Regions from separate parts of the Streptomyces sp. NPDC007991 genome, predicted to be linked through region 1. Evidence: riboswitches for the same ligand, from Rfam matches in the RefSeq annotation. Region 1 holds a riboswitch; the other holds the start of a gene.

Region 1 (15,391 bases):
TCGAGGACGAGTGGCACCCGGCCGACCGGCTCTTCGCCCCGATGTACGCGCCCGGCCCGCAGGGCAGCGCGGCCTGCGGCGAACTGATCGGCGTGCTGTCCGTGGACCGGCCGCGCAACGGCCGCCGCCCCGGCGCCTGGGGCCGTGAGGCGCTCCAGATGTACGCCTTCCAGGCCGCCATCGCGATCAGCAACGCCCGGCTGCGCGCCAACATGCAGCGGGCGCTCGTCCGGCTGGAGCGCGAGCAGCAGGCACTGCGGGCCAGTGAGGAAAGCTTCAGGCAGGCCTTCGAATACGCCCCGTCCGGCATGGCCATCGCCGAGATGGGCGGGGACCAGCACGGCCGGATCCTGCGCACGAACGACGCCCTGTGCCGGCTGCTCGGCCGCCCCGCCTCCGCGATGCGCCGCTACTCGTTCTCCGACCTGGTCCACCCCGAGGACATAGGCACGCTCCTGCGCACCTCCGCCGAGGGCGGCCGGGCCGAACTCCGCCTCGGCCGCCGGGACGGCACCTACGTCTGGGTCAGCCTGCGCAACAGCGTCGTCGCGGACGCCGCCGACGGCCCGCGCTTCCTCCTCACCCACGTCGAGGACATCGAGGAGCGCAAGCGCCGCGAGCTCCAGCTCGCCCACCGCGCCTCCCACGACTCGCTCACGGGCCTGCCGAACTCCGCCGAGCTGCGCTCCCGCCTGTCCGCCCGGCTGTGCCAGCGCGCCGCGCCCCCGCATCCCGGCATCATCGAGTCCCACGACGCCGCCTTCGGCCACCCCGGCTTCGACGCGATCGGCCACGCCTTCGACGCCGGGCCGGGCGCCGAGCCGTTCGACGCCTACGACCACCATGTGCACACCATCGCCCCGGACGGCGACCGCGACGACGGCACCAAGGGCCTCGCCGTCCTCTTCTGCGACCTCGACGGCTTCAAGTCGATCAACGACCGGTTCGGGCACAACGCGGGTGACGCGGTGCTCATCGAGGTCGCCCGCCGGCTGAGCAACGGCGTCCGCGACGGCGACACGGTCGCCCGGCTCGGTGGTGACGAATTCGTCATCCTCGCCGACGGGCTGGGCCGAGCCGACGCGCAGGACCTCGCGGTCCGTCTGCGCAACGAGATCATCCAGCCCATCCGCGCCGAGGGGCGGGCCGTCCGGGTCGGCGCCAGCTTTGGCATCGGATGGGCACACTGTGGAATGACGGCGGACGAAGTGTTGAAATCCGCTGACGAGCGGATGTACGTCGAGAAACGATCTCGTCCCAAACAACACAGACGCGCCGGGTGAATCCCAGGTCAGCGAGTTGATGCGGTCTGAGTCACCCGTTTGGGTCACTGGGAGCGGGTAGGCTCGCTCTCTCACCCACGTACCGCATTGCACCGCACCTGACTGAGGAGACCAAGGGATGACGCCCGGCAACAACGGCGCGAGCACGCCCGAGGACGACGACCCGTTCGGCTATCTCTACGCCGACGGGCAGGCCAACGGGGCCCAGCCGCCGTCCGGGGGCTACGGCTACCCGAACTCGGTCAACCGGGTGCGGGCGGTCGGCACGCGCCAGTACGGCCAGCAGCCGCAACAGGCGTCCTACGGGCAGGTCCCGCAGCAGCAGGGTGCTCCCGGCCGGCCGAACCCGCACTACGCGGCACCGGAGACGCTGCCCGGCGGCGCCCCCACCGCGCAGCAGCAGGTGCCGGGCGGCGGCGGAGGCGGCCGGGGTGGCCGCGGCCCCAACACCAAGGGCCTGCTGATCGGCGCCATCGCGGTGGTCGCCGCGGTCGTCATCGGCATCGGCGTGGCCATGATGGGCGGCGACAAGGACAAGGACGAGCCCGACAACCAGGCCAACCCGGGGCCGACCCAGTCCCAGGCGTCGAAGCCGAGCCCGTCGCCCAGCAAGGGCGGCGAGAGCAAGGTCGATCTTCCGAAGACCGACGCCAAGACGCTGCGGCTCGGGCCCGGCGTTTCGACGGCGTCGGACATCAAGGGCGCGAAGGCCGACGGGGGCGTCTATGTGACGGGCTTCAACCACGTCGGAGCGACCGTCACCTGGACCGTCGACGGCATCAAGAAGGCCGGCACCTACCGGCTCTACGTGCGCTATGGCATCCCGGGCGTGGACGCGAACGCCACGCTGGCCGTCAACGGCAAGCCCCAGGACCGGCCCGTCAACATGAAGAACTTCGGCAACCTTCCCAAGGGCGACTGGGAAAAGGGCTGGCAGGAGACGTGGTCCAACGTCAACCTGACCAAGGGCACCAACACGATCGAGCTCGCCTGCAACGAGGGCAACCAGTGCGACGCGAACCTCGATCAGCTCTGGCTCCAGAAGTGACGGCCGCGTTCAAGCCGCGCTGACCTCCCCCGAAACCGTCACCCTGCCCAGCAGCTCCTCGTACACCCCCCGGTCGAACTCCCCGGCCACCGGTGCTGTCACCGTCGCCGCCGACAAGGCCGTCGCCCGGGCCAGGCGGTCCGGCCAGGGGAGGTGTTCGACCAGGGCCGACAGCAGGCCGGCGACCGCCGAGTCGCCCGCGCCCGTCGGGTTGCCTCGGACAGCGGTCGGTGGGGTGGCCCGCCAGCGGCCCTCTCGGGTGGCGGCGAGGAGGCCCTCGGGGCCGAGGGACGCCACGACCGCGGCCGCGCCCCGGCGGCGGGCGTCCTGGGTGGCGCGCAGGGGTTCGTGGGAGCCGGTCAGTTCCGCCAGTTCGTCCGCGTTCGGCTTGATGATGTCCGGGCGGGCCGCGACGCCCCGGCGCAGGGCTTCGCCGCTCGTGTCCAGGAGGACCGGGACGCCGGCGGCACGGGCCGTACGGACCAGGCCCGCGTACGCACCGACCGGCACGCCCGGCGGCAGGCTGCCGCACAGGGCCACCGCCGAGGCGGACCGGAGCAGGTCCCCGTAGGCCTCCTGGAAGGCCGACCACTCGCCGGGCGTGACCATCGGGCCCGGTTCGTTGAGCTGCGTCGTGTCGCCGGTCTGCTCGTCGGCCACGGCGATCGTGCGGCGGGTCGCGCCCGAGACCGGGACCAGCGCGTCCACCACGCCCGGCACCGCCGCGAGCAGCTCCCGCACGACCCGCCCCGTCGCCCCGCCCGTGAAACCGGTCACCGTCACCTCGTGCCCGAGCGCGGCGAGCACCCGGGCCACGTTGACGCCCTTGCCGCCGGGGCGTTCCGTCACCTCGGAGACGCGGTGGGAGGCGTGCGGCCTCAGGGACCGGACGCGGTAGGTGATGTCGAGAGCGGTGTTCAGCGTGACCGTGAGGATCACCTGGGCCGACCTCCCCCGAGAATGCGCTTGCCGCCGTGAACGTTCAGTTAGTCCGATCATGCCAAAGAGACGGCGGTCGGCCCAGTCCTGGAGTCGGCCACCGTCTCCCTACGGCCGGATGGGTCAGTGCAGTTGAGGACCGACCAGCCATTCGCCCCGGCGCATCACGCCCTTGAGCTCGTAGTCCGCGTCCAGAAGCACCAGATCCGCGTCCTTGCCGGGCTCCAGGGAGCCGATCCGGTCGTCCATGCCGAGGAGCCGGGCCGGGGTGGCCGAGAGGGCCGTCACCGCGTCCTCGACGGACAGGCCGTCGACCGTGACCGCCCGCTTGAACGCGCGGTCCAGGGTGAGCGTCGAACCGGCGATCGTGCCGTCCGTCAGCAGGCGGGCCACGCCCTCCGCGACCTCCACCTCCAGCGGGCCCAGCCAGTAGCGTCCGTCGCCGAAACCGGCCGCGTCCATCGCGTCCGTGATGAACGCCACCCGGTCCGCGCCCGCGCGGTGGAACGCCAGCTGGAGCGCGGCGGGGTGCAGGTGCGTGCCGTCGTTGATCAGCTCGACCGTGATCCGGTCGTCCTCCAGGAGCGCGGCGATCGGGCCGGGGGAGCGGTGGCCGAGCGGCGGCATCGCGTTGAAGAGGTGGGTGGCGACCGTTGCGCCCGCGTCGATGGCCTCGACCGTCTGCTCGTACGTCGCGTCGGTGTGGCCGATCGCCGCGATCACGCCGTGTTCGGCCAGGAGGCGTACGGAGTCGATGCCGCCGGGTAGTTCCGTGGCCAGCGTGACCATCGTCGCCCTGCCCCGGGCCGCGTCGATCAGTTTGCGGACTTCCGCCGGGTCCGGGTCGCGCAGCAGTGCCTCGGAGTGCGCGCCCTTGCGGCAGGGGGAGATGAACGGGCCCTCGAAGTGGATGCCGGCGATCTCGCCCTGCTCGGCCAGTTCGCTCAGCAGGCCCGCGCGCTGGGTGAGGAAGTCCATGTCGCCGGTGACGGTCGAGGCGACCAGGGTCGTCGTGCCGTGCAGGCGGTGGGTGTGGATGCCCTTGAGGATGTCCTCGACCGAGCCGGAGGTGAAGGAGGCTCCGCCGCCGCCGTGGTTGTGGATGTCGACGAAGCCGGGGATCAGCCAGTGGCCTGTCAGGTCGACGGCCTGGGCGTTTTCCGGTGCTGTGCCGGTGATGCGGGTGCCGTCGATGGTCAGGCGGCCGTCTTCGACGGTTCCTGTGGGGAGGACGACTGTTGCGCCGGTGAGGACCGTGGGGTGTCCGGCCGTTGCGGGGTGCGGGTGCGATGTGGCTGGTCGCGCCCCGCGGCGGAGCCGCATATCGACGCTGTCCCGCGCCCCTGGGGCATCGGTCATCAGGGAGTTACCTCCATACGGTCGGTTCGGTCGAGGAGATCCCAGGCCAGGAGCCCGGCGCCCAGGCATCCGGCTGTGTCCCCCAGCGCCGCGGGGACGAGTGACGGCTGTTTCTGGAAGGTGATGCGGCGACGGATGGCTTCCCGCAGCGGCGTGAACAACGTCTCTCCCGCCTCCGCCAGCCCGCCGCCGATGATCAGGGTGCGGGGATCCAGCAGAGTCAGGGCCGTGACCAGGCCGTCGGCCAAAGCGTCCACGGCGTCCTGCCAGACCGCCCGAGCCCTCGGATCCCCCGACTCGACCGACTTCGCGCAGTCCGCGGCGTCCGCGCCCGGGGTGCCGGAGGCCGCTGCCCACGCCTCGCTCACCGCCGCCGCCGACGCGAAGCGCTCCAGGCAGCCGCGCTGCCCGCAGGGGCACGGCGTCCCGCCGGGGCGTACGACGATATGGCCGATCTCGCCCGCGAAGCCGTGAGCGCCCGCCTCGACCCGGCCGTCGACGCCGATGGCGCCCGCGATGCCGGTGCCCAGCGCGACGAACAGGAACCGGTCCGCGCCCCGGCCCGCGCCGATCCGGCCCTCGGCGAGGCCGCCGGTGCGCACGTCGTGGCCGAGGGCGACCGGGATGTCCAGCCGCTCCGCCAGCAGGTCGCGCAGGGGGACGTCGCGCCAGCCGAGGTTCGCCGCGTAGACGGCGACGCCCCGCGCCTCGTCGACGATGCCGGGCACGGCCACCCCGGCGGCCGACGCGGGCGTGCCGAGGTGCTCGGCGCCGTAGGCGCGCAGCTCGGCGGCGAAGTCGAGGATGCCCTCGACCACGGCGTCCGGTCCGTGCTCGCGTCCGGTGGCCCGGCGGGCGCGGTGCAGCGGCTCGCCCCGCGGGCCGGCCAGAGCGGCCTTCATCCCGGTGCCGCCCACGTCGAGGGCGATGACATGTCTCACGGGGAACAGTGTGACCCGGGGACCCGCAAGAGGTCTAGTCCACTCGCGTGGTGTAGACCTTGTTCCGAATATCGGAAACTTTCGGTGGCGGTCACGCCAGGGTTGGGGAAGAGCAGCGGTGCAGCGGCGGCGGATGGCAGGAACGATCGCGGTGGTGTCCGCACTGGGCATGACGGCGGTCCTCGGCGGCTGTGGCGTGACGGGTGGCTCCGCCGACGTGACCCTGAAGCTGGTCGCCGCCGACTACGGCGACAGCGCGGCCAACAGTTCCCGGAAATACTGGGACAAGCTGGTCGAGGAGTACGAGGCCGGCCACCCCGGCGTCAGGATCGACGTCAGCGTCTACTCCTGGAACGACGTCGACCGCAAGGTCAGGGAGATGGTCGCCGCCGGTGACCCGCCGGACATGGCGCAGATCGGCGCCTACGCCGACTACGCGGCGCAGAACCAGCTCTACAAGGCCGACGACCTGCTCTCCATACCCGTGCAGGCCGACTTCGTGGGGCAGCTGGCCTCCGCGGGACAGGTCAAGGGCGTGCAGTACGGCATGCCGTTCGCCTCCTCCACCCGCGTGCTCTTCTACAACAAGACCCTCTTCGCCAAGGCCGGCATCACCCCGCCCAAGACCTGGGACGACCTGGCCGACGACGCCGAGGCGCTGAAGGAAGAGGGCGTGAAGTACCCCTACGCGCTGCCCCTCGGCCCGGAGGAGGCGCAGGCCGAGACCCTGCAGTGGATGCTCAGCGGCGGGGGCGGCTACACCGACACGGTCGGCAGCTACGGCATCGACGCCCCGGAGAACATCGACACCTTCTCCTGGCTGAAGAACGAACTGGTCGCCAAGGACCTGACCGGGCCGGTCGCGCCCGGCGCGCTGAACCGGGCCGCCGCGTTCGCCGCCTTCGCCAAGGGCCAGGTCGGCATGCTCAACGGCCACCCCTCCCTGATGAAGATGGCCGCCAAGCGCGGCGTCGAGTACGGCATGGTGCCGACCCCGGGCAAGGAGGGGCCGAGCAAGTCCACGCTCGGTGTCGCCGACTGGATGACGGCCTTTCGCAAGAACGGCCACCGCGACCAGGTCGGCGACTTCCTCGACTTCGTCTACAGCGAGAAGAACGTGCTGGCCTTCTCCCGCGAGTACGACCTGCTGCCGGTCACCGGATCCGCCTCCCGGACCATGGCCGCCTCCGGCAAGGACCGGCACCTCAGGCCGTTCCTGGAGGAGCTGGTGGCCTCCGAGCTCTACCCGGTCGGCAAGACCTCCTGGGCCGACGTCAGCGCCGAGGTCAAGAAGCAGATCGGCAAGGCCGTCGCCCCAACCGGCAGCCCCACGGGCGTCCTGGGACACCTCCAGACCGTGGCGACCCGGGCGGAGAGCGGGGAGTAGACCCGCTGTCGGTGGCGGGCGTTACGGTGCCTGGCATGGACGAGGACACGGGCGACGAGCGGCTCGGGCGCAGGGAGCGGGACATCCTCGCGCTCGAACGCCGCGGTTTCTCCGGGCCTGGCGCGAAGGAGCGGGTCATACGGGAGGAGCTGGGCCTCGCCCCCGTGCGCTACTACCAGCTCCTCAACGCCCTGCTGGACGACCCCCGGGCCCTGGCCCACGACCCGGTGACGGTGAACCGGCTGCGGCGGATCCGCGAGAGGCGCCGGGCGGAGCGCTGACAGGCCTTACGGCAGCCGGTCCGCCAGCTCGCTCAGCAGGCGTACGACACCCTCCGGGCCGTCCACCACCACGTCCGCCCGCTCCCTGAGCTCGGTCACCTCGTCGCTGCCACTGCACACCAGCAGGCCCGGGGTGCCGTCCGAGCGGAGCGTGTCGACGGCCGAGAAGGCGGGCAGATCGCCCAGGTCGTCGCCGGCGAAGAGGACGGACCCGGCGCCGATCTCCCGGGCGAACCCGGCGAGGGCGGCGCCCTTGTCCATGCCGGGCGGGCGCAGTTCGAGGACCATGCGGCCGGGCTCCACGATCAGGCCGTGCCGGCCGGCCAGGCCGGCGAGCGGCTCGCGCAGGGAGTCCAGCGTGGCCTGCGGGTCGGCGGCCCGGCGGGTGTGCACCGCCACGGACCGGCCCTTGTCCTCGATCCAGGTCCCCTGCGACGCGCCGAGCCGTTCGAGGAGCTCGGGCAGCTCGGCGCGGACGGCGGCGACGCCGGGATGCGGCTCGGGGGCGCTGACCTCGCCGGTGCGGGCGTCCCAGCGCTCGGCGCCGTAGTGGCCGAGGACCACGAGGTGCTCCAGGCCCGGGGCGTTTGCGAAGCCGCCGTTGCGTACGGCGACCTCGGCGGGCCGCCCGGTGATCACCGCCACGGCGGCCACCTTCGGCGCGAGCGCGGCCAGCGCGGGGACGGCGTCCGGGTGGGCCCGGGCCTGCTCGGGGTCGGCCACGATCGGCGCGAGCGTCCCGTCGAAGTCGAGGCCGATCAAGGCCGTCGCCGGGCGGGTCAGAAGAGCGTCCAGACCCTCCTGCCCGGCTTTCGTGGCGGGCACCGGCAGCGGGGAGTCCGTGGGACCGGTCATCGGCGCTCAGCCCCTCAACGCGTCGAGCTGGTCCAGGAACCACTGCGCCGGCGGCAGTGCCGTCGCCGCCGCGGCCAGGCGCTTGCTGCGCTCGGCCCGCTCCTCCGGGCGCATCGACAGCGCCTCGTGCAGGGCCGCCGCCGTGCCCGTGACGTCGTAGGGGTTCACCGCGATCGCGTCCTCGGCCAGCTCCTCGAACGCCCCGGCCTCCCGCGACAGCACCAGGGCGCAGCCCCCGTCGGAGACGACCGGGACCTCCTTGGCGACGAGGTTCATGCCGTCCCGGATGGGGTTGACGAGCGCCACGTCGGCCAGCCGGTACGCGGCCAGGGAGCGGGCGAAGTCGTCCTTGAGGTTGAGGACGACCGGGGTCCATCCCGGCGTCCCGAACTCGGCGTTGATCTCCTCCGCGACCCGCTGCACCTCGGCCGTGTACTCCCGGTACACCGCGAGGTCCTGGCGCGACGGATACGCGAAGGCCACGTGCACCACGCGCTCGCGCCACTCGGCGTGGGTCTGAAGCAGCCGGCGGTAGGCCAGCAGGCCGCGCACGATGTTCTTCGACAGCTCCGTGCGGTCGACCCGCACGATGGTGCGGCGGCCCTCGCCGATCTCCTCCCGGAGCGCGGCCATCCGCTCCTCGACGTCCTGCTCGTGCGACCGCTTCCGCAGGAAGTCCGCGTCGGCCCCCAGCCCGTGCACGCCGATCCGCGTGCCCCCGAGCCCGCCGGCGAACTGCTCGGCGCACGCCGTGAACGCGTCGGCCCAGCGCCGCGTGAGAAAGCCCAGCCGGTCCGCGCCCAGCATGCCGCGCAGCACCTGCCCGGCCACGTCGTCCGGCAGCATCCGGAAGTACTCGGGCGGCGCCCACGGCGTGTGCGAGAAGTGGCCGATCCTCAGGTCCGGCCGCAGCTCGCGGAGCATGCCAGGCACCAGCGTCAGGTGGTAGTCCTGCACCACGACCGCCGCGCCCCGTGCCGCCTCCTCGGCCAGCGCCTCGGCGAACGCCCGGTTGTACGTCTCGTAGGACGCCCACTGGCGCCGGAACTCCGCGTCGAAGACCGGCTCCAGCGGCGTCTGGTAGATCATGTGGTGCACGAACCACAGCACCGAGTTGGCGATGCCGTTGTACGCGTCGGCGTGCACGTCGGCCGGGATGTCCAGCATCCGCACGCCGTCCTCGCCGACGCCCCGCCGGACCGCCTCGCGGTCGCCGTCGGACAGCGCCGAGCACACCCACAGCGCGTCGGCGTCCGAGCCGATCGCGGACAGGCCCGAGACCAGTCCGCCGCCGCCCCGCTTGGCGTTCAGCGAACCGTCCTCGCCCACCGCGTACGAAACAGGACCGCGGTTGGACGCCACCAGCACCTGTGCAGCACCGTACGTCGAAGCCATACGCCTCAACCTAGCCCGGCCCGGAAACGCTCAAACGTGCGGCCCCGCCCCATCCGGCCGAAAACGACCCCGGTCAGGCCGCTCTCCGCGCCTGGTACTCGGCGATCTCCGCCATCGGCGGACGCTCCTCGGTGTCCACGGAGTACGTGCGCGGCTCGAAGCCGTCGCCGTCGCGCTCGAACTGCGTCAGGGACGGCCGGATCAGATGCCCGCGGGCCAGCCGCAGCTGGGCCGTGCGGTAGATGGCGGCGGCCATCCGGCCCAGCGCCTGGCCGTCCTGGTGCCGGTGCTTGCGCACCCCGACGTCCACCTGGGCGAGGGCGTCCAGGCCCACCAGGTGCAGCGCGTCGACCAGCATGCCCAGCTCGATGCCGTAGCCGACCGGGAACGGCAGCTGCTCCAGCAGCGAGCGGCGGGCCGCGTACTCGCCGCCGAGCGGCTGCACGAACCCGGCCAGCTGGGGCCAGTGCATGTTGAGCAGCGGGCGGGCCATCAGCTCCGTGACCCGGCCGCCCTGCCCGGCCGCCCCGCCGAGCGGACGGTCGTACATGCCCTTCACCAGGGCGACGTCCGGGTCGGTGAGCAGCGGGCCCACGATCCCGGAGACGAACTCGGACGAGAAGTCCCTCAGGTCCGCGTCGATGAAGCAGACGATGTCCCCGCGCGTGACGAGCAGCGAGCGCCACAGCACCTCGCCCTTGCCGGGCACGGCCGGGATCCGCGGGATGATCTCGTCGCGGTGCACCACCGTCGCGCCCGCGGCGGCGGCCACCTCCGACGTGCGGTCGGTCGACCCCGAGTCGACGACGACCAGCTCGTCGACGAGCGGCACCTGCCGCATCAGGTCATGGCGGATGATCGCGGCGATGTCACCGACCGTCTCCTCCTCGTTGAGCGCGGGCAGCACCACACTCACCGTCTGGCCCGTGCGCTGCTTGGCGGCCAGGATCTGGTGGAGCGGACGATCGGTCGCTGACCAGGACCGGGTGCTCAGCCAGCGCTCGACTTCTTCCAGCACCGTGGCGGCTCCTCTGCGTACTCTCGGCGGGACGGACTGCCCGCCGCGGTAGCGGCTGACGGGTACAGTCATCTCGCGGTTCGGACGACTATCTCAACTGTCCTGGTCGTCGGTTACAGTCTTGAACAACGCGGATGACCATCGCATGTCCGGGGTCAGCCGTTGTTTACAACCGAATACAGCTCATCCAGAGGGGCAGAGGGATACGGCCCGATGAAGCCCCGGCAACCCTCCAGCCGATACTCGTAGGTCACTGTCGACCGCTCCGCGAGGCTCCCGGCTCGGGAAGGTGCCAAATCCGTCTCACGGCGAGATGCGTCGTGAGGAAGATGAGGAGAAAGGGCCTCGCCTCACATGGCTGTGCAGACTGTTGCAAGCACCACCGACTCCACCGTAGACCTCGGCCCCGCCGCCGCCCTGAGCTGCCGCGAGTGCGGCCACCGCGTACCCCTCGGCCCGGTCTTCGCGTGCGAGGAGTGTTTCGGCCCGCTGGAGATCGCCTACGACTTCTCGGCCTACGACACCGAGGAACTCCGCAAGCGGATCGAAGCGGGACCCGCGAACATCTGGCGCTACGCCCCGCTGCTGCCGGTCCCGGCCGACGTGGCGACGAAGCCGAACATCAACCCGGGCTGGACCCAGCTCGTCAAGGCCGACAACCTCGCGCGTGAGCTGGGTGTCGACGCCGGCAAGCTCTTCATCAAGGACGACTCCGGCAACCCCACGCACTCCTTCAAGGACCGGGTCGTCGCCCAGGCCCTGGAGGCCGCCCGCGCCTTCGGCTTCACCACGCTGTCCTGCTCCTCCACCGGCAACCTCGCCGGTGCCGTGGGCGCCGCGGCGGCCCGCGCCGGCTTCCGCTCCTGCGTGTTCATCCCGCACGACCTGGAGCAGGGCAAGGTCGTCATGGCCGCGGTCTACGGCGGCGAGCTCGTCGGCATCCAGGGCAACTACGACGACGTGAACCGCTTCTGCTCCGAGCTGATCGGCGACCCGGCCGGCGAGGGCTGGGGCTTCGTCAACGTCAACCTGCGGCCGTACTACGCGGAGGGCTCCAAGACCCTGGCGTACGAGATCTGCGAGCAGCTCGGCTGGCAGCTCCCCGACCAGATCGTGGTGCCGATCGCCTCCGGCTCGCAGCTCACGAAGATCGACAAGGGGCTGCAGGAGCTGATCAGGCTCGGGCTGGTCGAGGACAAGCCCTACAAGATCTTCGGCGCGCAGGCCGAGGGCTGCTCGCCGGTGTCGACGGCGTACAAGGCCGGGCACGACGTCGTACGCCCCCAGAAGCCGGACACGATCGCCAAGTCGCTGGCGATCGGCAACCCGGCGGACGGGCCGTACGTGCTCGACATCGCGCGGCGTACGGGTGGTGCGGTGGAGGACGTCAACGACGAGCAGGTCGTCGACGCGATCAAGATTCTCGCCCGGACCGAGGGCATCTTCGCGGAGACCGCCGGTGGGGTGACCGTGGGCGTGGCGAAGAAGCTGATCGAGAACGGGGTGCTCGACCCGTCGTTGACGACCGTGGTGCTGAACACGGGGGATGGTCTGAAGACGCTGGATGCGGTGGCCGGGACGGGGCTTACTGCGACCATTCGTCCCAACCTGGATTCGTTCCGTGAGGCGGGGCTCGTTTAGGGCTTCGTACTTGCTGCGGGCCGGACGGGGCTGGTCGCGCCCACGCGGCGGAGCCGAACATCGACACAGCCCCGCGCCCCTAGGTGCGCCCCCAGCCGTAGCTTCAATCAAAACCGGAGGTCATACCCCGATGAGCGTCACCGTTCGTATCCCCACCATCCTGCGTACCTACACCGGCGGGCAGGCCGAGGTCGCCGCCGAGGGGGCGACCCTCGGCGAGGTCATCGCCGATCTGGAGAAGAACCACACCGGGATCGCCGCCCGGGTGCTGGACGACCAGGGCAAGCTGCGCCGGTTCGTCAACGTGTACGTCAACGACGACGACGTGCGGTTCGAGCAGGGTCTGGAGACGGCGACGCCGGACGGCGCCGGGGTGTCGATCATCCCCGCCGTCGCGGGTGGCTGAACCGGTCGACCGGCTTGATTGTTACCTTCGGTAACGGCGGTCACTGAGAGTTCATCGAATTGCCCCCTCCGTGAGAGAAGCGGAGGGGGCAATTCTGTGTGATTGAGCGCGGTACAGTTGGGGAACGCAGCGCCGATCTCCCGATCGGGAGCCCTGGATTCCCGCCGCGCGCCCGACAAGATGTAGCCAAAGTGTGTGTATCTTTCGCGGCTTTCGTTCCTTTTGTGTGGCCCGACTTGCCCTGAAGTCTGGCGAATTCTCCCTACATTCCGGACCCCGCGCGTCCAGAATTCTCGTCCGATTGACCTGTTGCAGACGGCAGTTGGACAGATACATTCGGCCGCGGTCGACGCGTTCCGGCGCACGCCCCCAACCGTGGGGGGTGAGGTCTGACCCGGGTCCGCGAAGTGTGGATCTGTGCAAGGGCCAGTAATAGGGGAGTTAGGCATGGCTCAGGGCACCGTCAAGTGGTTCAACGCGGAGAAGGGGTACGGCTTCATCGCGGTCGACGGTGGTGCGGATGTTTTCGTCCACTACAGTGCGATCCAGATGGACGGCTACCGCACCCTGGAAGAGGGCCAGCGGGTCGAGTTCGAGATCTCGCAGGGCCAGAAGGGACCGCAGGCCGACATGGTTCGCGTCTCTGCCTGAACGCGCACCACGACCAAGCGCAAGCGACCGGTCTTCTCTGAAGGGCCCGCACCCCCCGGGGTGCGGGCCCTTCGGCCTGCCCGTGGCCTGCGGGCCGAGCCGGGTGCGCCCTGTTCGCCGGAGGCTGAGCGCCCGCCCGAACCGTGGGAGTCGCTTGCACTCGCCATGCCCGAGTGCTAATCATTGCGTTAGCACTCTGAAGGTGAGAGTGACAACGTAAGGACCGGGTCGGTGAGGCCCGCAGGCCGGGTGGGAAGGAACCACGAGGTCGGCGAGCCGTCCGTCGCGGGCGCGGGCGCGGTCCGAAGTAATCACCCCCAGTCCTGGAGGGACCACTTCACATGGCCAAGATCATCGCGTTCGACGAGGAGGCGCGGCGCGGCCTCGAGCGCGGCATGAACCAGCTCGCGGACGCCGTCAAGGTGACGCTCGGCCCCAAGGGCCGCAACGTCGTCCTCGAGAAGAAGTGGGGCGCCCCCACGATCACCAACGATGGTGTGTCCATCGCCAAGGAGATCGAACTCGAGGACCCGTACGAGAAGATCGGCGCCGAGCTGGTCAAGGAAGTCGCCAAGAAGACGGACGACGTCGCCGGTGACGGTACGACCACCGCGACCGTGCTCGCCCAGGCCCTGGTCAAGGAAGGCCTGCGCAACGTAGCCGCCGGTGCCAACCCGATGGCCCTCAAGCGCGGTATCGAGCGCGCCGTCGAGGCCGTCTCCGCCGCCCTGCTGGAGCAGGCGAAGGACGTCGAGACCAAGGAGCAGATCGCCTCCACGGCCTCCATCTCCGCCGCCGACACCCAGATCGGCGAGCTCATCGCCGAGGCGATGGACAAGGTCGGCAAGGAAGGCGTCATCACCGTCGAGGAGTCCCAGACCTTCGGTCTGGAGCTGGAGCTCACCGAGGGTATGCGCTTCGACAAGGGCTACATCTCGGCGTACTTCGCCACCGACATGGAGCGTATGGAGGCCGTCCTCGACGACCCGTACATCCTGATCGCCAACTCGAAGATCAGCAACGTCAAGGACCTGCTGCCGCTCCTCGAGAAGGTCATGCAGTCCGGCAAGCCGCTGCTGATCATCGCCGAGGACGTCGAGGGCGAGGCCCTGTCGACCCTGGTCGTCAACAAGATCCGCGGCACCTTCAAGTCCGTCGCCGTCAAGGCCCCGGGCTTCGGCGACCGCCGCAAGGCGATGCTGCAGGACATCGGCATCCTCACCGGCGGCGAGGTGATCTCCGAGGAGGTCGGCCTCAAGCTGGAGAACGCCACGATCGACCTCCTGGGCAAGGCCCGCAAGGTCGTCATCACCAAGGACGAGACCACCATCGTCGACGGTGCCGGCTCCGCCGAGCAGGTCCAGGGCCGGGTCAACCAGATCCGCGCCGAGATCGAGAACAGCGACTCGGACTACGACCGCGAGAAGCTGCAGGAGCGCCTGGCGAAGCTGGCCGGCGGCGTGGCCGTCATCAAGGCCGGTGCCGCCACCGAGGTGGAGCTCAAGGAGCGCAAGCACCGCATCGAGGACGCCGTCCGCAACGCCAAGGCGGCCGTCGAGGAGGGCATCGTCGCCGGTGGTGGCGTGGCCCTGCTGCAGGCCTCCCAGGTCTTCGAGAAGCTGGAGCTGGAGGGTGACGAGGCGACCGGCGCCAACGCCGTGAAGCTCGCGCTGGAGGCCCCGCTGAAGCAGATCGCCGTCAACGGTGGTCTCGAGGGCGGCGTCGTCGTGGAGAAGGTCCGCAACCTCCAGGTCGGCCACGGCCTGAACGCCGCGACCGGTGAGTACGTCGACATGATCGCCGAGGGCATCATCGACCCGGCGAAGGTGACCCGTTCCGCGCTGCAGAACGCCGCCTCCATCGCCGCGCTGTTCCTCACCACCGAGGCCGTCATCGCCGACAAGCCGGAGAAGGCCGCCGCGCCCGCCGGCGGCGGCATGCCGGGCGGTGACATGGACTTCTGATCGACCTGGTCGATCAACGTCCTTGCTGAGGGCGGCACTCCCTGTTCCGACAGGGGGTGCCGCCCTCGGGCGTGTCCGGGATCACAGTGCGGACGGGATGAGGTGGCCGGGGCCGGATGGTTGGACCGTACGTCTTATGCGTATGCACATACTGTCCGGTATCAAGAGGAGCCCCCACGTGACCGTCGACGCCTCCGCCGCCTCCCGCGCCGCCGAAATCCTG
Region 2 (15,391 bases), on a different contig from region 1:
AGGGTCTGGTCCGCGCGATGCCGGGCTGGGAGATCAACCTCTGGGGTCACACGCTCGTCCTGGGCGTGTTCATCCCGCTGGTCCTCTTCGGTCTGTTCCTCGGGATCATCGCCCTCTACCCGTTCATCGAGTCGTGGGTCACCGGGGACAAGCGCGAGCACCACATCCTGGACCGGCCGCGCAACGCCCCGACGCGCACCGCCTTCGGTGTCGCCTGGGTCACCGGCTACATGATCATGCTGATCGGCGGTGGCAACGACATCGTCGCCACCCACTTCCATCTGTCGATCAACTCGGTCACCTGGTTCGTCCGGATCGGGTTCTTCCTCGGACCGGTCGTCGCCTTCATCATCACCAAGCGCATCTGCCTCGGCCTCCAGCGCCGGGACAAGGAGAAGGTGCTGCACGGCCGCGAGTCGGGCATCATCAAGCGCCTGCCGCACGGTGAGTTCATCGAGGTGCACGAGCCGCTCAGCCAGGAGCAGATGTACACGCTCACGGCGCACGAGCAGTACCAGCCGGTCGAGATCGGCCCGACGGTCGACGAGAACGGTGTCGAGCGCAAGGTGAAGGGCTCCGAGAAGCTGCGCGCCAAGCTCAGCGATTCCTACTACGGCGAGGGAGCCCAGATCCCGAAGCCGACCGCCGAGGAGTACCGGGAGATCACGAGCGGCCACGGCCACCACTGATCACTGCTTCGCCACGCCACACAAGGGCCCCGTCCGGTGTTCGGACGGGGCCCTTCGCGGTGCCCGGGGCTGGATAGGGTGGACCTCGTTGAGACTGTCGTCCCGTAGTGCGGGACGCCTGACCCTGGAGCGGCTTATGAGCGCTGTGACCCCCGCTGGAGGCGACACCGCGGCGGGCCGCTCCTGGCCCCTGCTGTTGAACGGTCTGCTGGACCGCCGGGACCTGACCGCCGACGACACCGCGTGGGCGATGGACCTGATCATGCGCGGCGAGGCGACGGACGCCCAGATCGCCGGACTCGTGGTGGCGCTGCGGGCCAAGGGCGAGACCGTCGAGGAGATCGCCGGGTTCGTCCGGGCGATGTACGAGCACGCGAACGTGATCGAGGTTCCCGGTCCGGCCGTCGACATCGTCGGCACGGGCGGCGACGGGGCGAAGACGGTCAACATCTCCACGATGTCGGCGATCGTCATCGCCGGCACGGGCGCGAAGGTCGTCAAGCACGGCAACCGCGCGGCGTCCTCGGCGTCCGGGGCGTCGGACGTGCTGGAGAAGCTCGGCGTCAACCTGGAGCTGCCGACGCACCGGGTGGCCCAGGTCGCCGAGGAGGCCGGGATCACCTTCTGCTTCGCGGCGAAGTTCCACCCGGCGATGCGCCATGTGGGCGCGGCCCGCGGCCAGTTGGGCATCCGGACGATCTTCAACGTCCTCGGTCCGCTGACCAACCCCGCGAAGGTGCGGGCCCAGGCCGTCGGTGTCGCCGACCCGCGCATGGCACCGATCGTCGCGGGCGTCTTCGCCGAGCGCGGCCACTCGTCCCTGGTCTTCCGGGGCGACGACGGCCTCGACGAACTGACCACCACCGCCACGTCCAGAGTGTGGGTCGTGCACGACGGCAAGGTGACCGAGGAGGCCTTCGACCCGCGCGACGCGGGCCTCGAACTCGTCCCCGTGGAGGCCCTGCGCGGCGCCGACGCCTCCTACAACGCGGAGGTCGCCCGCCGTCTGCTGGACGGCGAGACGGGCCCGGTGCGCGACGCGGTCCTGCTGAACTCGGCGGCGGCGCTGGTCGCCCTGGAGCCGACCGCAGCCCCGCTGGCCGAGCAGCTCCGCGCCGGGATGGCGAAGGCGGCCGAGTCGATCGACTCGGGGGCGGCGAAGCGGACGCTGGAGCGCTGGGTGGCCGCGAGCAACGCGTAGCGGATTCCGTACGGCGTCCCGCGATCCGGACTCGGGTTGCGGGACGCCGATCTTTTCGCATACGTTCCTGATCAGGTCATGAGTGACAGTCATGAGGCCCCGGCCGACTGTCCGGCAACCCTCCGTCCGTGGCGGGGTGCCCCGGGTGAAGACCAGGCCGCAGGCAGCGAGGTCTGTGGCAAGCGCGTGACGAGGAGTCTCTCGTGAACCAGCGAATGCGATAGGGCCGCAGAGCCCCGCCTCCGCATCCCTCTTTCCTTCACCCCCCGCTTGGAGCCGTAAGCGCTCGCGGGCGGATTCCACCTGCCTTCACGGGAGTTCACCCATGTCCGTCTTCACTGTCGCCGCCGACCCGTCCGTGTGCGCCCCCCTGCCCGTTCTGGGCCGGGACGTCACCGTCCCGCTCGTCACCGGCGGCGAGGTCACCTATGCCGCGCTCGACTACGCCGCCAGCGCCCCGGCGCTCCAGCGGGTCTGGGACGACGTCGCCGCCTACGCGCCGTACTACGGCAGTGTCCACCGCGGAGCCGGGTACCTGTCCCAGCTGTCGACCGACCTGTTCGAGAACGCCCGCAGGACCGTCGCGGAGTTCCTCGACTGCCGGGGCGGTGACCAGGTGGTCTTCACCCGGTCCACCACCGACTCCCTCAACCTGCTCGCCGCCGCGCTCCCGGCCGGCTGCCAGGTCTTCGTCTTCGAGACCGAGCACCACGCCTCCCTGCTGCCCTGGCGCGACGCCCGCGTCACGTACCTCGACGCCCCGCGCAGCCCCCGCGAGGCCGTCGAGACCCTGGAGCGCGCCCTCGCCGGCCGTGACCCGTACGGCCCGGCCCTCGTCTGCGTCACCGGAGCCTCGAACGTCACCGGCGAGCTGTGGCCCGTACGGGAACTCGCGGCGGCCGCGCACGCGCACGGCGCCCGGATCGTGCTCGACGCCGCCCAGCTGGCCCCGCACCACCCCGTGTCCGTCAAGGACCTCGACGTCGACTGGGTCGCCTTCTCCGGGCACAAGCTCTACGCGCCCTTCGGCTCCGGGGTGCTGGCGGGGCGGGCCGACTGGCTGCGCGAGGCCGAGCCGTACCTCGCGGGCGGCGGCGCCAGCCGCAAGGTCACCCGGCGCACGGACGGGGGAGTGGACGTCGAGTGGCACGACGGCGCCGCCCGTCACGAGGCCGGATCGCCCAACGTCATCGGCGCCTACGCCGTCGCCTCCGCCTGCAAGGCGCTGACCGAGGCCGGCTTCGACACGCTCGTCGCCCGTGAGCAGTACCTGGTCGGGAAGGTGCGCCAGGGGCTCGCCGACGTCCCCCAGGTGCGGTTCCTGTCCCTGTTCGGGGACGACGCCCCGCGCGTCGGTGTGCTCTCCTTCGTCGTCGAGGGCTGGAACAGTTCGCACTTCGCCGCCGCGCTCTCCGCCGAGTACGGCATCGGCGTGCGGGACGGGCTGTTCTGCGCCCACCCGCTGGTGCGCACACTGCTCGGCAGCGACCCGCAGACGCAGGGCGAGTGCGGGTCGCCCGATGCCGCGCCCGGTGAGAAGTCCCTCAACGCCATCCGGGTCAGCTTCGGCGCGGGCACGCCGGACGAGCACGTGGAGCGGTTCGTGCGGGCCGTGCGGGAGCTCGTGACGGACGGGGCGCGGTGGAACTACCGCACGGAGGACGGGCGCTGCGTGCCGGACACCTCCGCCTGAACCGCGTTGAGGGTCAGGGGGAGCCGAGTGCCGAGGACGATCATCCGCAGGGCGCGTTCCGTGGCGTCGGTGAGCAGTTCGCTCGCGCGCAGCAGTGCCTCGGCCAGCTCCATCGGGGCGGGCAGGATGCCGTGGCAGGCGTCCACGCCCGGCACCTCGTGCGCGCCCTCGCCGAGCGTGCCCGCCAGGGCCAGGACCGGGCGGCCGTAGAGCTTGGCCCGGCGGGCCACCTCGGCGGGGACCTTGCCGCGCGGCGTCTGGTGGTCCAGGGCGCCCTCGGCGGTGACGACCAGGTCGGCACGGGCCAGCCGGGCGTCCAGGTCGAGGTGGTCCAGCAGTACGTCGAAGCGGGGCAGGAGCCGGGCGCCGAGGGCGGCGAGGCCGGCGCCCAGCCCGCCGGAGGCCCCGGTTCCGGGACCGTACCGGAGATCGGTGTCCGGGACGGCGACATCGCGGGTGAGGACGAAGGCCCAGTTCTCCAGTCCGGCCGACAACTGCTCGACCTGCTCGGGCGTCGCACCCTTCTGCGGGCCGAAGACCCGGGCCACGCCCCGTTCACCGCACAGCACGTTGAACGGGTTGCAGGCGACGAGCAGCTCCACCTCAGCCAGGCGGGCGTCCAGGCCTCTGGAGTCGATGCGGTGCAGCCGCGTCAACTCCCTGCCCCCGAACGGGAGTTCCTCGCCCTGCTCGTCCAGCAGCCGGGCCCCGAGCGCCTGGAGCGCGCCCGCGCCGCCGTCGGAGGTGCCCGAGTCGCCGCAGCCGACGAGGATCCGCCGCACGCCCCGGTCGAGCGCGGAACGGATCAGTTCGCCGACGCCGTACGTGGTGGTGGCGCCCGGGTCGCGCAGGTCGCGCGGGACGAGGGAGAGGCCGGCGACCGCCGCCATCTCCACCACGGCGGTGTCCCCGTCGCCCAGGAGGGCGAAGTGGGCGGCGACGGTCTCCCCGACCGGGCCGGTGGCGGGCGCGGTGACGAGCCGCCCCCCGGTCGCGGCGGCCAGGGCGACGGCCGTGCCCTCCCCGCCGTCCACCAGCGGGACGAGGTCGAGCTCGGCGCCGGGCAGGACCCGGCGCACGCCCGTGGCGATGGCCTCGGCGGCGGCCTCGGCGGACAGGGACTCCTTGAAGCCGCTGGGGGCTACGACGACACGGGTCAGCATGGATGGGGCTCCTTAACGGGTGACGGACACGCCGAGCAGCGGCCACACCGCGACGGCGAAGAGCAGGACGAGCGCGGCGGTCAGCGGTGCCAGGACGGCGGACAGCCGCAGCAGGTCGGGCGGGGTGTAGGTGGGGGTGCCGGGGACCTGCGCGAAGAGCGTGACCGGCTTGGCGGAGGCGGGCAGCGTGTGGCAGAAACCGGCGGCGGCGGTGGAGGCGAGCGCGGCGGCGACCGGGTTGACCCCGACGCCGACGGAGGCGGCCACGACGAGCGGGACCAGGACCGAGGAGCGGGCCGAGCGGGACTGGAGGACCAGGTGGGCCGCCGTGCTCACCGCGATCACGACCGCCAGGAACACCACCGGGGTACCACCCGTCGGCAGTCCGGAGACCAGCCACTTCGCCGCTCCGGAGTCGGCGAGCGCGACGCCCATCGCCATCGTCGCCGCCATGAACAGCAGCAGCGACCAGGGGACGGTCTTCAGCGCGTCCTTCAGGCGTACGGTGCCCAGGGCGGGCGAGGAGGCGATGACGGCGCCGGTCAGCGCCACCAGCGCGGGCGGCACCCGGTGCAGCGGCTCGCTGCACCACAGCAGCACCACCGTGGCCATGAGCAGGGCGCAGCGCTTCTCGGCCTGGCTCCAGGGGCCGGTCACCGGCTGCTCGCTGTGTCGCTGGATCTCCTCGGGCGTGATGTGGACCGGCCCGCGGCGGTCCGAGCGCCGGGTCGTCGTCAACAGGACCAGCTCGGCGGCCAGGTGCGAGGAGGCCACGGCCAGCGGCAGTCCCAGCAGCAGCCACTGTGTGAAGCCGATGTGCTGCCCGGTCGCCTCCCACAGCACCGACACGGTGATCAGATGCGCGCCGGCACCGATCAGGGTCGCCACCGCCGACAGAAGGATCACGGTCGGGAACAGCAGCGCCAGCATCACGACCAGTCGCTTCCGGTCGGCGAGGACCTTGGCGAGCGCGAGGAACACCGGCAGCGCGAGCGCGGCCCGGCCGGAGGTGGCGGGCACCGCGAACGCCGTGACGACCAGGGCCGCCGTCGTCAGATGCACGAGCTGCCGTACCGTGCGCGCCCCGCTGACCAGGAACACCGCCGCCCGCCCGGCGAGCCCGGTCCGGCTCACCGCGGCCGCCAGTACGAACGCGCAGATCAGCAGCCAGACCGTGGCGTCCCCGAGGGTGCCGAAGAGGGTGTCGCTGCTGATCACCCCGGTCACCGTGAGGGCGAGCCCGGCGCCCAGGGCGATATAGGTGTCGTCGATCGGCGTCCCGATCCAGGCGCAGGTCGCCAGCACGAACACGACGAGCGTGAGACGGGCGTCGCCACTCAGTCCCGGGAAGTTCTGGGGGACCGCGAGCAGGGCGCACAGCGACAGCGCCACGCAGAGGGCGGTGAGAGCTCGGGGGTTCCATGTCACGTCATCGAGGATCCGCGGCGGCGGTGAGCCGACCATGAGCCTCACATGAAGGAGTTTTCACATGCGTTCAGGGGCGCGGGGAACCGCGCGAACAACCACAACGAACCCGCACCCCGCAACGGCGCCCGAGTGCCGCTACGGCAACCGGTACCCCATCCCCCGCACCGTCTCCACCCGCTCCGCCCCCAGCTTCTTCCGCAGCGTGCGCACGTACACGTCCACGATGTTGGACCCCGGATCGAAGTCGTACCCCCACACATGGGACAGGATCTGCTCCCGGGACAGCACCTGCCCGGGATGCCGCAGGAACAGTTCCAGCAGCACGAACTCACGGGCCGTCAGATCCACCGTCCGCTCCCCGGACCGGGCACGCCGCGTACGGAGATCGAGGCTCAGGGAGCCCGACCTGAGTACCGTCACCTCCGGCGCCCGCGCGGCCGTGCGGAGCCTGAGCCGCACCCGGGCCAGCAGCTCCTCGAAGCGGAACGGCTTGGTCATCCAGTCGTCGGCGCCGCCCTCCAGCCCGGCCACCGTGTCCCGTACGGAGTCCCGCGCGGTCAGCACGATCACCGGCACCGTCACCCGCGCCTCGCGCAGCTCGCGCAGGATCGTGAAGCCGTCCCGGCCGGGCAGCCCGATGTCCAGGACGACGAGGTCGAAGCCGCCGGTCAGGGCGTACTCACAGCCCGCGTCGCCGTCCGTGACGACGGTCGTGGTGAAGCCGTTGGAGCGCAGGCCCTTCTCCACGAAGGAGGCGATGCGCTCCTCGTCCTCGACGATGAGGATGCGGTTCACGTGGGGTCCCCTTCCGGTGCCCGGGATGCGTGCAGGACGAGGGCGAAGGTGGCGCCGCCTCCGGGCGTGTCGCGCAGCCGTACGTGCCCTCGGTGGCCTTCGGCGATCGCCTTGACGATGGACAGCCCGAGCCCGGCGCCGGAGCCCCGGGCGCCGCGGCGGGCCGTGCCGCGCCGGAAGCGCTCGAAGATCACCTCGGTGTCCTGGGGCTGCACACCCGGCCCCGAGTCGGCGACGTACAGCTCCAGGTGCCGGCCGTCGGTGCGGGAGCCGATGCGGATGGTCTGGCCGGAGGTGGTGTGCTGTACGGCGTTCTGCGCGAGCTGCACCATCGCCTGGGTGATCCGCTGCGGGTCCAGCCCGGCCTCCAGGTCGGCGACCTCGGCGAGCTGCCAGTCGCGGTCGCCGAGCGTGCGGGCCTTGACGTAGACGTCGGCGGTGAGTTCGGCGACCTGGACCGGCTCGGGGGAGACGAAGTCGGGGCGTTCGGCCTTGGCGAGCAGCAGCAGGTCCTCGACGATGCGGCTCATCCGGTCCAGTTCGTCGGTCACCAGCCGGACCGTCTCCTCGCGTTCGGCCGGGTCGTCGCCCATCACCTCCAGGTGGCCGCGCACGATGGTGATGGGCGTGCGCAGCTCGTGTCCCGCGTCGTCGACGAACTCGCGCTGGGCGGCGAACGCCCGCTCCAGCCGGTCGAGCATGCCGTTGAACGTCTCGGCGAGGGCCGCTATGTCGTCGTTGCCGTGCACCGGGATCCGTTGGGTGAGGTCCTGCTCGGTGAGCTGCGCCGCCGCGGTGCGCACCACCCGCACCGGCTTGAGGATCCGCCCGGCGACCGCCCAGGCGATACCGACGGTCAGCAGCAGGGCGACTCCGGAGATGACGAGCAGCGTGCGGAACACGCTGTTCACGCGGGCCAGCTCGCGCTGGGGGTGGAAGGCGACGACGAACGCGGCGTCCGGCTCCCGGCCCTGCTGGGCCACGGTGACCTTGGCCCACCGGATCTCGCCCTCCGGCCGGTGCAGCACGCCTGAGGACGCGGCCGACTCGAAGATGCCGCGTCTGGCGGCGGGATCCTCGTGCAGGGGCAGGGCGACGGGCAGGTCGTGCCGCTGGCGGATCTGCCGGGGCGTGCCGTCCGCCCCGCGGACCAGACCGATCAGCTCCTCGTCCGCGTCGGGGTTCTGCCGTTCCAGGAACACCGTCAGCAGCCGGTCCGCGTCGGTGAACGGCCGGCCCGTGCGCGGATCCCCGCCCCGCTCCTCGAAGTTGGCGAACTCGCCGGTCTCCTGGGCGAGCAGGCCGTTGATCCGGTTGTCGACGTCCCGCAGCAGGAACGAGCGGGTGGTCATGGCGACGGTGGCGAGCGCGACCGCCATCACGAGCAGCAGCCAGAGCAGGATGCGGACCCGGGCGGAGACCCGCCGGCGGCGCGGGTCAGTTGTCGGAGCCGGCGCCGTCGTCGTCGCCCGGCCCGTCGTCCCCGGTTCCCCGGCCGCGGTCGTCGTCGTCATCGTCACTCGCTGAGCTGTCGGTCACCGGGGGCCGCGAGACGACCTCGTCGCCCGGCGTGGGCTTCGGGGTGGGCTTCGGCGTGGGGCTGATCGTGGAGGTGGGGGGCGGTGTGCTGCGGTCCAGCTCCACCCGCTGGGACGGGACCTTGGGCGCCTCGGGGCTGTCCGCGAGGGCGTAACTGGTCGCGGCGATGCCCAGCGGGATCAGCACGACCGCGGAGAGGGCGGCCATACGACGGGAGAATGCCATGTGCCCGATCCTGCGGACGGAACCCGGGGCGCATGATGAACCCCGGATGAAGATCTCTTCATCCGGGGTCCGGCAGGCGGGACTTCGCGGACACGCCCTAGTTGTCCAGGCCGATGGAGAACGCCGCCTCCAGGTCGTGCTGCGAGTACGTACGGAACGCCACGTGCGTGTCGGTCCCCTCCACCCCGGGGATCTTGCTGATCCGGCCCGGGATGACCTCCGCCAGGTCCTCGTGGTCCTTCACCCTGACCATCGCGATCAGGTCGTAGGTGCCGGTGACGGAGAAGACCTCGCTGACGTTGTCCAGCGCGGCGATCGACTCCGCGATCTCGGGGATCCGGTCCACGCTGGTCTTGATGAGGACGATCGCGGTGATCACGGCTGGTTCTCTCCCTCGGGGGCCGGAGCAGGGGCGGGCTTCACTCTAGTAGGGCTGGTGGGACGGCCGTAGCGGACCGAGGCGTAGGCGAAGCCCAGGCCGAAGCCCACCAGGTGGGCGAGGTAGGCCACGCCCGGCCCGTCCGGGGCCCGCCCGGCGGCCAGCCACTGCAGCGCCGCCCAGAACGGCAGCACGACCCAGGCCGGGAAGCGCACCGGCAGGAAGAACAGGAACGGCAGGAGACTGGTCACCCGGGCCCGGGGGAACAGGTAGAGGAACGCACCGAGGACCGCCGAGATCGCCCCCGAGGCGCCGACCAGGGACTGCGCGGAGTCCGCGTTGGCGGCGGCGTAGCCCAGCAGGGCGAGATAGCCGCAGCCGACGTAGAACAGGGTGAACTGCACCCGGCCCATCCGCTCCTCGGTCATCGCCCCGAAGACGTAGAGGAAGAGCATGTTGCCGAGCAGGTGCACCCAGCTGCCGTGGACGAAGAGGGCCGTCGCCGGGGTGAGGGCCGGTCCGGCGGACCCCTCGAACAGTTCTGCGGGGATCACGCCCCAGCGCCGGAAATAGGCCCGCTGCGCGGCGAGCAGCTCGTCGCCCGTGCCGTACGCCGGACCGAGCCCCGAGGCGGGGCCGGCCAGGAAGACCGCGCAGCACAGGGCGATCAGTGCGTACGTCACCGGCGCCGACGACCCCCGGACCCATCGGCCGGCCCGGACGATCGGCGCACTCCACTTGCTGATCATGGCTACAGAGCATGACGTAACCGGACGCAACGTCACAGACCGCCTCGCCGCCGTGGACGCGTGGGCGGCGGGGACCCGCCAGGCCGTAGGGTTACGAGCCACACGCACCGGGGATGCCGGTGGCGTCACGGACACTAGAAGGAAAGAGAACAGGCCACGATGACGGTTCCCCTGCCGACCGCCGAGACGCGGTGGCGCTGCACCCTCTGCGGCAACCTCACGAGGTTCGACGTGACCCGCTCGTCGAAGGTCGTCGAGTACGTCCACCTCGACCTGGCCGGAGAGCCGAAGGTCGAGGAGCGCGAGGTGCTCAGTGAGACCATCGAGTCGGTGCGCTGCCGCTGGTGCAACGCGATGGACCAGGTGGAACTCGTGGACAGGCCGGGTGCCGGCTCCTGAGGATGGGGCCCCGCACGGAATTGGGGTGTGACGGATGGTGGAGACCACAGGCGGGGGGCCGGGCGACGGCGCCGCTGAGGTGCTCGACCGTCCGCTGCCCGACGGCGTGCGCCGCAGGGTCGTGCAGATCGTCTCCGACGGTTTCGGCTCGCTGACGGTCGGGGAGCTGCCCGCGCAGCTCAGGCAGTACGCCCGGTTCGCCCCGAACCGCCGGGCCAAGTTCGCCGGCAACGCCATGGCCGCGGCGCTGGAGACCGACCCGCTGTTCCGGCAGCGCATCGGGGAGAAGCTCAGAGAGACCCAGCCGGAACTGACCGGCGCCCTCGACTCAGGCTCCCCGCCCCCGGCCGCGGACCCGCTCGACGTGGCGGCCGCGGCCTACGTACTGCGGCCCCTCGGCTGGGTGAAGCTCGTGACCGCCGCCGGCGAGGAGGCCCAGCGGGCCGACGCCGAGCGGGCCGACGAGGAGAACCGGGCCGAGCTGGAGCGGCTGCGCACCGAGCTGGCCCGGGCCCGCGACCACACCAGGGCCGAGACGGAGCGGCTGCGCACGGAGCTGGATTCGGCCAAGAAGGAAGCCGAGTCGCTGCACCGCAAACTGCGTGCCGCCCTCAGTGACGTCAAGCGCGGCCAGGCCGCCCTGCGCAAGGCGCACGGCGAGATCGAGGCCGTCCGTGCCGAGGGGCAGGCCCAGGTGTCCGCCGCCGAGAGCGAGAGCCGGCGGCTCAAGGCCCGGCTGGGGGAGACCGAGGCCGCCCTGGAGGCCACGCGCCGGGCCGCGCGCGAGGGCCGCAGCGTCGAGGACATGCGGGTACGGCTGCTGCTGGACACCCTGCTGGACGCCACCCAGGGGCTCCGGCGCGAACTGGCCCTGCCGCCGGTGTCCGTGCGGCCCGCCGAGACCGTGGACGCCGTCGAGCCGGGCCGGATGAGCCCCAAGGACATCGCCGCCCGCGCCCTGTCCGAGGACGACCCGCAGGTCCTCGACCAGCTGCTGGCGCTGCCGCAGGCCCATCTCGTCGTCGACGGCTACAACGTCACCAAAACGGGTTATCCGCAGATGCCGCTGGAGAAGCAGCGCCTGCGGCTGCTGGGGCAGCTCTCGCAACTCGCGGCGCAGAGCGGCGCCGAGGTCACGTGCGTCTTCGACGGGGCCGAACTGGCCGCGCCGGTCCTGCTCGCGCCGCCGCGCGGGGTCCGGGTGCTGTTCTCGAAGCCGGGCGTCACCGCCGACGAGCTGATCCGCCAGCTGGTGCGCGCCGAACCGCCCGGCCGGCCGGTGATCGTCGCCTCCACCGACCGCGAGGTCGCCGACGGCGTGGCCCGCGCGGGCGCCCGCCCGGTGGCCTCGGCGATGCTGCTGAAGCGCCTTTCGCGGGGCTAGCGGTCATTCACGCCGTTCGTAACTTACGGGCTCGATGCCCGAATTGATGGCGCCTGTGTGCCACGTTGCGTCAAGTGTGACTCACCGCCTGTGAGTCAAGGTGAAAAGATGGCTCACCGTGACGCAATTTTTCAGCTGAGGATTTGAACTGATCACAGGAAGGTCACTAGGGTCGGGCCGAACCTCCGCTCGGGTGATCACTCATCGGGAGAGACGGCGGAGGGGCCAGAAGGAGCTTTTCACCCGTGGCGTCCCACCGTCGTCCCAAGCAGCCGAGCCGCGCACGTGTGACCGTGTTGACCACCGCCGCCGCCGCTGCCGTCGCCTTCAGCTCGCAGGCCGCCAACGCCGCCCCCAGCGAGAAGCCGAGCAAGGACGAGGTCAAGGCCAAGGTCGACAAGCTCTACGAGCAGGCGGAGCAGGCCACCGAGAAGTACAACGGGGCCAAGGAGAAGCAGGAGAAGCTCCAGAAGGAGATCTCCACCATCCAGGACAACGTCGCCCGCGGCCAGGAGGAGCTCAACGAGCTGCGCGACAGCCTGGGCCTCGCGGCCGCGTCGCAGTACCGGACCGGCTCCATCGACCCCTCCGTCCAGCTCTTCCTCTCCGCGGACCCGGAGGACTACCTCGACAAGGCCTCCACGCTCGACCAGTTGAGCAGCCAGCAGGTCGAGGCGCTGAAGAAGGTCCAGGAGAAGCAGCGCGAACTCGCCCAGGAGCGCGCCGAGGCCTCCGAGAAGCTCAAGGACCTCGCCTCCACCCGCACCGAACTCGGCAAGAAGAAGAAGGAAGTCCAGAGCAAGCTCGCCTCCGCGCAGAAGCTGCTCAACAGCCTCACCGCCGCCGAGAAGCAGGCACTCGCCGCCGAGCAGGACCGCGCCAGCCGCGACAGCCAGCGCGACGCCCTCACCGGCAACATCCCGCCCGGCTCCGGCCGCGCCGCCGCTGCCTACGCCTTCGCGCAGAGCCAGCTCGGCAAGCCCTACGTCTACGGCGCCACCGGCATGAGCTCCTACGACTGCTCCGGCCTCACCTCCCGGGCGTACGCGGCGGCCGGCGTGCAGATCCCGCGTACCTCCGAGGCGCAGGCCCAGATCGGCACCAAGATCTACTCGGTCAGCCAGCTCAAGGTCGGCGACCTGGTCTTCTTCTTCAACGACCTGCACCACGTCGGCCTCTACGCCGGCAACGGGCAGATCATCCACGCCCCGCGCACCGGCACGGTCGTCCGCTACGAGTCGATGGACACCATTGGCGGCCCGTTCATGTTCGGCGTCCGCGTCTGACCCCGGCGCCCGGGAGCCCCTGGCGTCTCCAAGATCAGGACACGGTGTCCGCCGTTCAGGCGAATCACGGCAATCTCGACTGAGCCCACGCCCCGCCGGTGACCTGCGTCACTTGCGGGGCGTCGTGCCGCACACCCACGGATGGTCGTTGGCGGCCCCGCGTCGCGGGGCTACTGTCTGCCGCGTTTCCTAGTCCGCCAGCGGAAGGAGAGCGGCTTCCCGTGGGGTCCCATCGCCGCCTTGCACCGTCCGGGTCCGACCGGGGCGCCAGTGTCACGGTCAGTTTCCTCTCCGTCGCGGCCGCCGCCCTGGGCGCGGTACCGGCCGTGGCCGCGCCGTACGACGACGCCCGGGCCACCGTGGACCTCCTCTACGAGCAGGCCGAGAAGGCGACAGAGGCCTACAACGAGGCCGACGAGCGCGCCGACCGGCTGCGCGACGAGGTCGGCACCGCCCGGGACCGGATCGCCCGGCAGCAGCAGCGCGTCAACTCCATGCGGGAGTCGCTCGGTTCGCTCGCCGGCGCCCAGTACCGGTCGGGCGGCATCGACCCGTCCCTCGCCCTGCTGTTCTCCGACGACCCGGACGACTACCTCGACAAGGCCGCCCGGCTCGACCGCGTCACGGCCCGTCAGGCCGGTGAGCTGAAGGAGCTTCGCCAGGCCATGCGCGAACTCGCCCAGGACCGCGAGGTGGCCGCGGAGAAGCTCCGCGAACTGGAGAAGAGCCGCAAGGCCGTCGCCGCCCACAAGAAGACCGTCGAGCACAAGCTCGCCACGGCCCGTCGGCTGCTCGACTCCCTTCCGGACAGCGAGCGTGGCGCCTACGGCCGCGCCTCCCGCTCCGGCCGCGACGGCATTCCCGGCCTCGACGGTGCCACCGCCGCCTCGGGACGCGGGGCCGCCGCCGTCGCCGCCGCCCGCAGCGCGCTCGGCAAGCCCTACATCTGGGGCGCCAACGGCCCCTCCGGCTTCGACTGTTCGGGCCTGATGCAGTGGTCGTACGCGCAGGCCGGGGTCTGGCTGCCGCGTACCTCGCAGGCCCAGCGGTACGCCGGCCGGCAGGTCCCGCTGTCCGAGGCGCGCCCAGGCGACCTGGTCGTCTACCGGGGCGACGCCAGCCATGTCGGGATGTACATGGGCAACGGCCAGGTCATCCACGCGCCCTACCCCGGCGCACCCGTGCGCTACGACCCGGTCGGGATGATGCCCGTCTCGTCGGTCACCAGGGTCTGACCGGCGCGGGCCGGCGCCCGTACGATCGGGACCGTGGCTGGTCGAAGGTCGGCGTCCCCGGTGGTGGCGCTCGTCGTGCTGCTCGTCGTCCTGACCGGATGCGGCGGCCGGTCCGCCGCCGACAGCGCCACGGCGGACGTCCAGCGGCTCCTCGACCGGCGGTCCGCCGCGCTCCTCGGCCACGACGAGCGGGCCTACGCGCGCACGGGCAAGGACGCGGATTTCTCCCAGGTGCGTGCGCTGCCCCTGGCCGCCTGGTCGTACCGCGTGACCGCCCTGCGCCGCACCGGCGACACCGCCACCGCCGACGCCGAACTGCGCTACCGCGTCGCGGGCTACGACCGGGCGCCGGTGACCGCCGGCCGCACCCTGCGGCTGAGCCGCGACGCGGACGGGCAGTGGTCCGTCGACGCGGACCGGCCCGCGAGGAAGTCCGCGCAGCAACTGTGGGACCAGGGCGCCGTACAGGCCGTCCGGGGCGAGCGCAGCCTGGTCCTCGGCGTCGGACAGTCCGGCCGGTCGCTGCGCGGCTTCGCGGACCTGGCCGACCGTGCGGTGCCCGCCGTCTCCGAGGCGTGGGGAACGGACTGGGGCCGGCGCGTCGTCCTGCTCGTCCCGAAGTCGCTGGAGGGGATGGCGGGGCTGCTCGGCTCACCGGCCTCCTCCTACCGCGGGATCGCGGCCGTCACCACGGGCGAGACGGGCGCACCGGCGCGGGCGCCCGCGGACCGCGTCATCGTCAACCCGGACGCGTTCGCACTCCTCGGCACCCTCGGCGAGCAGGTCGTCGTCACCCACGAGACGACCCATGTCGCCACCCGCGCCCACACCACCCCCGCCACCCCGCTCTGGCTGTCCGAGGGCTACGCGGACTGGGTCGGCTATCGCACCGCCGGCCGCACCGCGCCCGAGGCCGCGCCCGAACTGTCCCGCGCCGTCACCCAGGACCGGATCCCGTCCGCCCTCCCCGACGACAGCGACTTCGGCTTCACCGGCGACGCGAGCCGCCTCGCCCGGGCCTACGAGAGCGGCTGGACGGCATGCCGGCTGATCGCCGACCGCTGGGGCGAGACCCGGCTGGGCGCGTTCTACCGGGCCGTCGGGGAACACCGCAAGCGGGCCGGGGCGGTGGAGGAGGCGATGCGCGAGGTACTGGGGACGACGCCGGAGGCCTTCACGGCACAGTGGCGTGACTATCTGCGGGACCAGCTGGGCTGACCGCCCGC

What was found. Region 1 has a riboswitch for S-adenosylmethionine ahead of thrC (threonine synthase). Riboswitches for the same ligand answer to the same signal wherever they lie in the genome.
Positions count from the first base shown of each region.
Region 2: another riboswitch for S-adenosylmethionine. It lies ahead of ACFZDA_RS23205 (aminotransferase class V-fold PLP-dependent enzyme); the one in region 1 lies ahead of thrC (threonine synthase).

Region 1 covers NZ_JBIBJD010000003.1:164,029-179,419, forward strand. Annotated here, with positions in the region: gene cdgB (diguanylate cyclase CdgB) at 1-1,283, shown strand, start outside; gene ACFZDA_RS09185 (carbohydrate-binding protein) at 1,402-2,331, shown strand; gene ACFZDA_RS09190 (hexose kinase) at 2,341-3,270, opposite strand; gene nagA (N-acetylglucosamine-6-phosphate deacetylase) at 3,394-4,629, opposite strand; gene ACFZDA_RS09200 (ROK family protein) at 4,629-5,570, opposite strand; gene ACFZDA_RS09205 (extracellular solute-binding protein) at 5,704-6,957, shown strand; gene ACFZDA_RS09210 (DUF3263 domain-containing protein) at 6,993-7,238, shown strand; gene otsB (trehalose-phosphatase) at 7,245-8,093, opposite strand; gene ACFZDA_RS09220 (trehalose-6-phosphate synthase) at 8,100-9,488, opposite strand; gene ACFZDA_RS09225 (glucosyl-3-phosphoglycerate synthase) at 9,562-10,506, opposite strand; SAM riboswitch class I at 10,687-10,842, shown strand; gene thrC (threonine synthase) at 10,861-12,147, shown strand; gene ACFZDA_RS09235 (ubiquitin-like small modifier protein 1) at 12,278-12,553, shown strand; gene ACFZDA_RS09240 (cold-shock protein) at 13,001-13,204, shown strand; gene groL (chaperonin GroEL) at 13,546-15,168, shown strand; gene ACFZDA_RS09250 (NADH:flavin oxidoreductase) at 15,347-15,391, shown strand, end outside.
Region 2 covers NZ_JBIBJD010000008.1:6,629-22,019, forward strand. Annotated here, with positions in the region: gene ACFZDA_RS23195 (cytochrome b N-terminal domain-containing protein) at 1-689, shown strand, start outside; gene trpD (anthranilate phosphoribosyltransferase) at 826-1,890, shown strand; SAM riboswitch class IV at 1,965-2,081, shown strand; gene ACFZDA_RS23205 (aminotransferase class V-fold PLP-dependent enzyme) at 2,216-3,583, shown strand; gene ACFZDA_RS23210 (glycerate kinase) at 3,538-4,746, opposite strand; gene ACFZDA_RS23215 (SLC13 family permease) at 4,759-6,174, opposite strand; gene ACFZDA_RS23220 (winged helix-turn-helix domain-containing protein) at 6,310-6,969, opposite strand; gene ACFZDA_RS23225 (ATP-binding protein) at 6,966-8,483, opposite strand; gene ACFZDA_RS23230 (small secreted hydrophilic protein) at 8,407-8,733, opposite strand; gene ACFZDA_RS23235 (Lrp/AsnC family transcriptional regulator) at 8,831-9,112, opposite strand; gene ACFZDA_RS23240 (rhomboid family intramembrane serine protease) at 9,109-9,861, opposite strand; gene ACFZDA_RS23245 (hypothetical protein) at 10,021-10,260, shown strand; gene ACFZDA_RS23250 (NYN domain-containing protein) at 10,295-11,644, shown strand; gene ACFZDA_RS23255 (NlpC/P60 family protein) at 11,890-12,930, shown strand; gene ACFZDA_RS23260 (NlpC/P60 family protein) at 13,152-14,165, shown strand; gene ACFZDA_RS23265 (hypothetical protein) at 14,199-15,383, shown strand.